2 regions of the Metabacillus rhizosphaerae genome follow, and region 1 is predicted to be linked to the other one. Evidence: a T-box and tRNA genes for the amino acid it is inferred to sense, from the RefSeq annotation. Region 1 holds a T-box; the other holds one or more tRNA genes.
The links. A T-box is a leader RNA that pairs with one kind of tRNA and senses whether it is charged. The one in region 1 lies ahead of ileS (isoleucine--tRNA ligase), so its partner is inferred to be a tRNA-Ile.
Positions count from the first base shown of each region.

Region 1 (4,196 bases):
CAAGTAAGAAACGGAAAGTATTACGGATCTTACGATAAACCTCTGCAACTTGTTTTAAGATCGCATCAGATACTCTTACATCTGCTTGATAATCAACTGATGCTACCCATAATCGTAAAATATCTCCACCTAGTTGTTTCATTACTTTTGAAGGTAATACCGTATTTCCAAGTGATTTACTCATCTTTCGTCCTTCACCATCAAGCGCAAAACCATGGCTCAATACGCCTTTATATGGTGCTTTACCAGTTACAGCAACAGCTGTTGATAAAGAAGAGTTAAACCAACCACGATATTGGTCAGATCCTTCAAGGTATAAATCAGCTGGTCTTTGAAGGTCATCTCTTTCTAAAAGAACTGCTTGATGTGATGAACCTGAATCAAACCAAACATCCATAATATCATTTTCTTTAGTGAATGTACCATTTGGACTTCCTTCATGTGTAAAGCCCACTGGAAGTAGATCTTTTGCTTCAAGTTCAAACCAAATATTTGATCCTTTATCACGGAAAAGGTTTGATACATGTTCAATTGTTTCATCAGTAATAATTGGTTCACCATTTTCAGCATAAAATACTGGAATTGGTACTCCCCATGCACGTTGACGTGAAATACACCAGTCTCCACGATCACGTACCATATTATAAAGTCTAGTTTCTCCCCATGCAGGAACCCATTTTGTTTCATTAACAGCCTTTAATAGATCATCACGAAAATCTTTAATTGATGCAAACCATTGAGCAGTTGCACGGAAGATCGTTGGTTTTTTTGTTCTCCAATCATGTGGGTATGAGTGGGTAATGAATTGCAGCTTTAATAATGAACCAGTCTCTTGTAACTTTTCAGTAATTGGTTTGTTTGCTTCGTCATAGAATAATCCTTCGAAGCCTTCAGCCTCTTTTGTCATATATCCTTTTTCATCAACAGGACATAAAACATCTAAGCCGTATTGACTACCAATAATAAAGTCATCTTCCCCATGACCTGGTGCAGTATGAACACAGCCAGTACCACCATCACTTGTTACGTGTTCTCCAAGCATGACAAGAGACTCGCGATCATAAATAGGATGTTTAGCAATCACACGGTCAAGCGCTGCACCTTTAATTGTACGATCAACCTCATAATTTTCCCATCCAATAGTGTTTGCCACAGATTCAACTAGGGCTGAAGCAACAACGAATTTTTCACCATCTACAGCTACAACACTATAATCTAATTCTGGGTGGACGGAAATACCTAAATTTGCTGGAATTGTCCATGGTGTTGTCGTCCAGATGATGATTTTTTCATCATTTGTTAAAACACCTTTCCCATCTTGAACTGGGAATGCCACATAAATTGATGGAGAGCGTTTATCGGCATATTCGATCTCAGCTTCCGCTAGAGCAGATTCACTTGAAGGTGACCAATAAACTGGTTTAAGGCCTTTGTAAATATAACCTTTTTTAGCCATCTCACCGAATACTTTGATTTGCTGAGCTTCATACTCAGGCTTTAACGTAACATATGGGTTATCCCAATCACCACGTACACCAAGACGTTTAAACTGTTCACGTTGCCCATTAATTTGTTCCCAAGCATACTCTTCACATAGCTTACGGAACTCAGCGACCGACATTTCTTTTCTTTTTACTTTTTTATTTTTAGTCAATGCAGTTTCAATTGGTAATCCATGAGTGTCCCAACCTGGAACATATGGAGCACAGAAGCCTGTCATTGATTTATAACGAACAATAAAATCCTTTAAAATTTTATTAAGTGCATGCCCCATATGAATATCACCATTTGCGTAAGGAGGACCATCATGCAAAATGAACAGTGGTCGATCTTTCGTTCGTTCTTGTACTTTATTGTAAATATTCATTTGCTCCCATTTTTCTTGCATTAGTGGTTCTCTGTTTGGAAGGTTTCCACGCATCGGAAATTCCGTCTTTGGCATTAACAAGGTATCTTTATAATCCATTTTCATTCCTCCAGCTTTTAATAGTTAATTTTTTCCGAAAAAGTTTGCTGCCTTGTAATAGTGTCTTCACTTCAGGATGAATTTTATTTTTTTGTGAAAGGTCGAAGAGAGACTAACAATAATCTGACAATTTCCCAATTACCTGTTTTGTGGTACAACTTTCTTTTGAAAACACAAAAAACCCTCTCATCCCACAAGGGACGAGAAGGTTTATCTCGCGGTACCACCCTATTAGATTAATTCATTAAAACTAATCCACTCAAGCATTCGTAACGAGAATGATTCGCCTGTGCTTACTTACAAATATGTTCAGCATGGAACTCTAGGGTGATCTTCATCCTTTTTCCTTATGTCGAGCTTACACCATCCTCGATTCGCTATATAAGAATTGTAAAGGATTACTATCCCTTTCACCGTTTTACTATAAGGTTGTTAATGAACAAAAGCGCAAGCGCCTTGATCAGCCCCGACAAGCATAAGATGATTTAGAATAGAAGGCGTTCTTTGCCTTCAATTCTAAATTAGCTTATGACCTCGAGGGGCTAGGCGCTGGAGCTGGATGTCGTGCGCTTATCCTAAGTTCAAGAATTTTATAATTTCTTAAACGATAAGAAAAACATCTATGTTTTCGTATTATATGCGAAAAAAAATGAAAAAGTCAAGTTTAGCTTTTAGTTTCTTCTGCTTCACCAAAAATTGGTTCTACTTCATACTCTAATAAATGATCCCAATCATCATTTTTCAATAGATCAAGCTGTGCTTCAATTAACATCTGGAATCGCGTTCTAAATACTTTTGATTGCTTTTTAAGCTCTTCAATTTCCATTGCAATTTTCCGAGACTTCGATAATGATTCATTAATTATACGATCCGCATTTTTCTCAGCCTCTTTAATTATTAGCTTTGATTCTTTCTGGGCATTTCTCTTAACGTCTTCTCCTGCTTCTTGAGCTATGATAATTGATTTATTCAATGTCTCTTCAATATTTGTAAAGTGACCTAATTTTTCAGTTAGTTCTATAACGCGAGATTCAAGCTCTTTCTTTTCGCGGATGATCATTTCATAATCTTTTATTACTTGATCTAAAAATTCATTTACTTCGTCTTCATCATATCCACGAAATCCTTTATTAAACTCCTTATTATGGATATCTAACGGTGTTAAAGGCACGGATGCCACCTCCAATATGTAGTTAAATAGTTAATCCTTGTCAACATTATAAATCATAATTCGACAGGTTTGTTGAAAATCCTGTTATTTAGGCAAAAATATTTTACTTTTATAAGGATAAGGTCATGTAAACTTATTATTTTTGTTTATTAACAATTAATCTCCACTTGTCTTTTTTCGTTTTCCCTTCAACAGCTGTTATTTCACTGCGACCATATCCACGTACGGAGAGTGTATCTCCATCGCGACATTCAAATGATACGGAATCAACCGTTTTCCAATTTACTTTAACAAGTCCATTTGTAATAAGAGGCTGGATTTTTTGCCGTGAAATGTTATAAATCCCTGAGCATACAACATCAAGTCGCAGTGATGATACCGTCATAATTAGCTCTTGCATCTCTTCTATTTGGGGGATTAATTTGTTCAAACCTATTTCCTTCAAACTAATTTTAGCTCGACCAATTTCTTGGAAGTTAGCTTTTAAATATTCTGCAATCTCACTTGCACATACTAGCTGCACAATGTCTTGATTAATACGAATATCACCAAATTTTGAACGTTTTAGTCCCAGACTCATAAGCGATCCTAGAACCTGACGATGCTGAAGATTGATAAATTTGCTAGCATATTGTATTTCAAAAAGAGTTAACTTAAAATCCTCTTGTTCTGGCAGAAAATAGTCCGGGTATATTAAAGCTCTTTTTCGTTCAGTGACTTCTACACCACCTAAAAAAGAAACCTTTACATCTGAATTTTCACCAATTACTGAAGCTACAATTTCTTGTTCTCGAGGATCTAAAAAATCTGATAGCTTTGGACTATATTGATTTTGCACGGTTTCCTTCCATTCTAGAACCTGATCGATAAAATGTCGTTCTTCACCACGAAAATGTTGATATATTTGATCCATAGGTTACAACTCCAGTTACACTATATTGCATGGTTAAAATATGTAATATGTTATGTATGAAAAAAGAGGGACCAAAAAGTCCCTTAGCCAATCATTCTAAAAAGTGCAGCCACGCCAGACTGTGCAAATCTCAAAGCCAAAATTGC
Region 1 covers NZ_CP147403.1:4,159,374-4,163,569, forward strand. Annotated here, with positions in the region: gene ileS (isoleucine--tRNA ligase) at 1-1,966, opposite strand, end outside; T-box leader at 2,160-2,389, opposite strand; gene WCV66_RS20220 (DivIVA domain-containing protein) at 2,631-3,137, opposite strand; gene WCV66_RS20225 (RNA-binding protein) at 3,274-4,050, opposite strand; gene WCV66_RS20230 (YggT family protein) at 4,134-4,196, opposite strand, start outside.

Region 2 (4,196 bases), 2.8 Mb from region 1:
GATAGAGTAGTTGTTGTTTCTGGTTCGCAGCAAGCACTTAATTTATTAGTTTCAATGCCGTTTCCAAATGGAAAAAACAATATTCTAATTGAACAGCCTACTTATTTCGGATTCATTGAGTCCATCAATATACAAAAAGCTAATACTTTTGGAATTGAGTTATCGATGGAAGGCATTGATCTCGATCGTCTGGAATACATTTTTCGAAATAACGATATAAAGTTTTTCTATATAATCCCGAGATTTCACAATCCACTTGGACATTGTTACTCGAATAGCGAAAAGAAAAAAATCGTTGAGTTAGCTGAAAAATACGATGTATATATAGTGGAAGATGATTTTTTAGGAGACCTTGACCCAAATGCAAAATCCGATCCTTTATTTTCTTTCGATCCTTCAGGGAGAGTGATTTATATTAAAAGCTTTTCGAAAATATTCCTCCCAGGGTTAAGGATTGCTACAATCGTTCTTCCTACATTAATGATTAACAATTTTTTACGATATAAATTTAGTTCGGATTTTAATAGTTCAGCACTTTCACAAGGTGCTCTAGAAATCTATTTAAAAAGTGGAATGTTTAATAGCCATCTCAAAAAAATAAAAGAGGTATACCATACTAAAATGCAAATCCTTCAAGAAGCCTGTGAATTATTGCTACCGGCTGATACTCATTTTTCAAAACCGACTTCAGGGTTCTATCTATCCATCAGTTTGCCCGAAAATGTGACAGCAAAACAGGTAGTTCATATGCTAAACGAGCAGCGTATATTTGTTGATGATGCCTCTAGAATGTTTTTGCCAGAATATAAAAAGGAAAATCTCCTTCGATTAAGCATCTCACAAGTGAACGAGAGTCAAATTAAACTAGGGGTAGAGCGATTGGCTCATTGTATTTCTTTAATTAACAGTAGAAAAAATCATATTACTCCAAATAACTTTTTACTCTTGTAGTATGGGTGAGTTTAATTGAGGGTAGCATCATCTGTTCCAATGTAACATCTTTCAACTAATGTAAGTTTCACTTCATCACCTATCTTAATTGCAGCAGATTTCCTAAGTATAATAAAAACAACAAAGCGACCATTTCTATTCTAATCAGAATAAAAAGGTCGCTTATACGATTTCTACACTCATAATTTTTTCCCTTCAGTTCAGTTAATCCATTGTTTTACCAGATTATCTTTTGAATGATCCTTAACATCAGCATTAAATTTATCAAATAAATAAGTTAAATAAGAATTTAATTCAAATCGGTCCCCCTTAACAAAATCAGATAAAATATGTTTTTTCTCCATCAATACATGTCTCCCTTCTTTATTCTTATCTACATGATTCCCAAACTATTAATATCTTATACATATAAAATAAAAAATCTTTATAAATTTTCTACGAAAAACAAAGCAAGAACTTCGATGCGATGGCTGTTATTTTATTAAATTTATTCATTTGCACCCTCTTCGATCTGATATTCCTTCTATTTCTTCAGAAAAAAATTTTGCAAGTTTTAAGAGAAAAATTGGGAAATTTATGGCTGATGCTGAAAATGACTGTAAGAATACTTCGAATTGAGTGGATGACTTTGGAGATCGTGCTGGAAGCGATAGCTAAAGACCGATGTCGGAGGAGACACATAAGGACTTCTGCGAAAAGACATTGTTAGAATATTTAAAAGTGAAGAATTAAAGAAATAAACGTCTCTCCTTATAAAGGTTTATTCTTATTTGTGATCTACAGCTTTGTAAAGAGAATTCAATGCAAAAAAACTAATCCAAGTTAGATTAGTTTAAACGTGCCTTAGAGGTTTCGAACCTCTGACCGACGGCTTAGAAGGCTGTTGCTCTATCCAGCTGTGCTAAAGGCACAAAATAAAATATTAAATGATGGGCCTAAATGGACTCGAACCATCGACCTCACGCTTATCAGGCGTGCGCTCTAACCAGCTGAGCTATAGGCCCATTTTAAAAATTGGAGCGGGTGAAGGGAATCGAACCCTCATCATCAGCTTGGAAGGCTGAGGTTTTACCACTAAACTACACCCGCAAGTAAATGGGGCGACTGATGGGAATCGAACCCACGAATGCCTGAACCACAATCAGGTGCGTTAACCACTTCGCCACAATCGCCACTATATTTTAAACTGGCAGGGGCAGTAGGAATCGAACCCACATCAAAGGTTTTGGAGACCTCTATTCTACCGTTAAACTATGCCCCTATTTTAAATGGTGGAGGGGGGCAGATTCGAACTGCCGAACCCTAAGGAGCGGATTTACAGTCCGCCGCGTTTAGCCACTTCGCTACCCCTCCGCGTATTTTCAATATTTAGATAATTTATGTTAAATGGTGGCTCGGGACGGAATCGAACCGCCGACACATGGATTTTCAGTCCATTGCTCTACCAACTGAGCTACCGAGCCATTTAGTTTACGGCTTCCACTAAGCTTCGAATCTCTTCGTCAGCTCCATCGCTCACATCCTCACGTATTTACATACGCTCCGGTGTTCGCTCAGTCGCTTCCTCGACCTTCTCGCTTATTGAAACCCTTCTCCTTGAGACAAGGGAGTTTTAAAAATAAAAATGGCGGTCCGGACGGGACTCGAACCCGCGACCTCCTGCGTGACAGGCAGGCATTCTAACCAACTGAACTACCGGACCATTTTGGTTGCACTAAAACACTCCTATGTTTCCTTGCTAAGAAGTAAGAGTAACTGAGTTTCGTCAACTGAATTTGGTTGCGGGGACAGGATTTGAACCTGCGACCTTCGGGTTATGAGCCCGACGAGCTACCAGACTGCTCCACCCCGCGATAATAGAAATATAAATTTTAATTAAAAAAAGTATGGAGGAGGAAGGGGGATTCGAACCCCCGCGGGTTTTGACACCCCTGTCGGTTTTCAAGACCGATCCCTTCAGCCGGACTTGGGTATTCCTCCAAATATATGGACCTTATATAACCAAAAACTTTGACTGGTCGGGAAGACAGGATTCGAACCTGCGACCCCTTGGTCCCAAACCAAGTGCTCTACCAAGCTGAGCTACTTCCCGGTTATATGGCGCGCCCGAGAGGAGTCGAACCCCTAACCTTTTGATCCGTAGTCAAACGCTCTATCCAATTGAGCTACGGGCGCATTAAATATATTTGTCTAGCTACGAAAGCCAAACCGTACGGCTGTTTCACTTCTTCCTGCGGAGTCAAACAACGACTCCTTCTCAGAAGCTCCAACATCCTATCGGTTTAAGCGGGCTTTCTCCGCTTTTCTAAGTGGTGCCGAGGACCGGAATCGAACCGGTACGGTAGTCACCTACCGCAGGATTTTAAGTCCTGTGCGTCTGCCAGTTCCGCCACCCCGGCACTTTGCTAATGTAGAGATGCGGGTGAAGGGACTTGAACCCCCACGTCACAAGGACACTAGATCCTAAGTCTAGCGCGTCTGCCAATTCCGCCACACCCGCAAGATGTGTATATGATGAGCCATGAAGGACTCGAACCTTCGACCCTCTGATTAAAAGTCAGATGCTCTACCAACTGAGCTAATGGCTCATTATAAAAATGAGTAGTATTATGTTGTTTTGCACTTGTAATGACGCCCATATTCCAGAAAGTCTAATCAAGTAGTAGTTCAATATGTGCGCTGAAGTATCGCTTTGATGCTTATTCGATCGTGCTCTACCAACTGAGCTAATGGCTCATATATAAATAATAAAGTGGTGCCGGCAAGAGGACTTGAACCCCCAACCTACTGATTACAAGTCAGTTGCTCTACCAGTTGAGCTACACCGGCACAATAGATTTAGATGGTGGAGGATGACGGGATCGAACCGCCGACCCTCTGCTTGTAAGGCAGATGCTCTCCCAGCTGAGCTAATCCTCCAAATGGTGACCCGTACGGGATTCGAACCCGTGTTACCGCCGTGAAAGGGCGGTGTCTTAACCGCTTGACCAACGGGCCAATTACAAAAACAAACAAAATAATAGCCCCGAATAAGGGGCTATTGCCTGGCAACGTCCTACTCTCACAGGGGGAAACCCCCAACTACCATCGGCGCTGAAGAGCTTAACTTCCGTGTTCGGCATGGGAACGGGTGTGGCCTCTTCGCCATCATTACCAGACAAATTTAATTGAAAGGTTGTTCCTTCAAAACTAGATAACGATTTACAATTCAATTCACTGAGTTTACGCTTTTACTTTGTCCAGCT
Region 2 covers NZ_CP147403.1:1,306,929-1,311,124, reverse strand. Annotated here, with positions in the region: gene WCV66_RS06290 (PLP-dependent aminotransferase family protein) at 1-951, shown strand, start outside; gene WCV66_RS06285 (hypothetical protein) at 1,152-1,295, opposite strand; tRNA gene WCV66_RS06280 (tRNA-Arg) at 1,789-1,862, opposite strand; tRNA gene WCV66_RS06275 (tRNA-Ile) at 1,882-1,955, opposite strand; tRNA gene WCV66_RS06270 (tRNA-Gly) at 1,967-2,040, opposite strand; tRNA gene WCV66_RS06265 (tRNA-His) at 2,048-2,123, opposite strand; tRNA gene WCV66_RS06260 (tRNA-Trp) at 2,139-2,212, opposite strand; tRNA gene WCV66_RS06255 (tRNA-Tyr) at 2,221-2,304, opposite strand; tRNA gene WCV66_RS06250 (tRNA-Phe) at 2,339-2,414, opposite strand; tRNA gene WCV66_RS06245 (tRNA-Asp) at 2,577-2,653, opposite strand; tRNA gene WCV66_RS06240 (tRNA-Met) at 2,728-2,804, opposite strand; tRNA gene WCV66_RS06235 (tRNA-Ser) at 2,839-2,931, opposite strand; tRNA gene WCV66_RS06230 (tRNA-Pro) at 2,967-3,043, opposite strand; tRNA gene WCV66_RS06225 (tRNA-Arg) at 3,050-3,126, opposite strand; tRNA gene WCV66_RS06220 (tRNA-Leu) at 3,262-3,350, opposite strand; tRNA gene WCV66_RS06215 (tRNA-Leu) at 3,369-3,451, opposite strand; tRNA gene WCV66_RS06210 (tRNA-Lys) at 3,467-3,539, opposite strand; tRNA gene WCV66_RS06205 (tRNA-Thr) at 3,705-3,780, opposite strand; tRNA gene WCV66_RS06200 (tRNA-Val) at 3,795-3,870, opposite strand; tRNA gene WCV66_RS06195 (tRNA-Glu) at 3,874-3,948, opposite strand; rRNA gene rrf (5S ribosomal RNA) at 3,994-4,109, opposite strand.
Region 2: it encodes a tRNA-Ile, which carries the amino acid that the T-box ahead of ileS (isoleucine--tRNA ligase) is inferred to sense. The anticodon was not compared.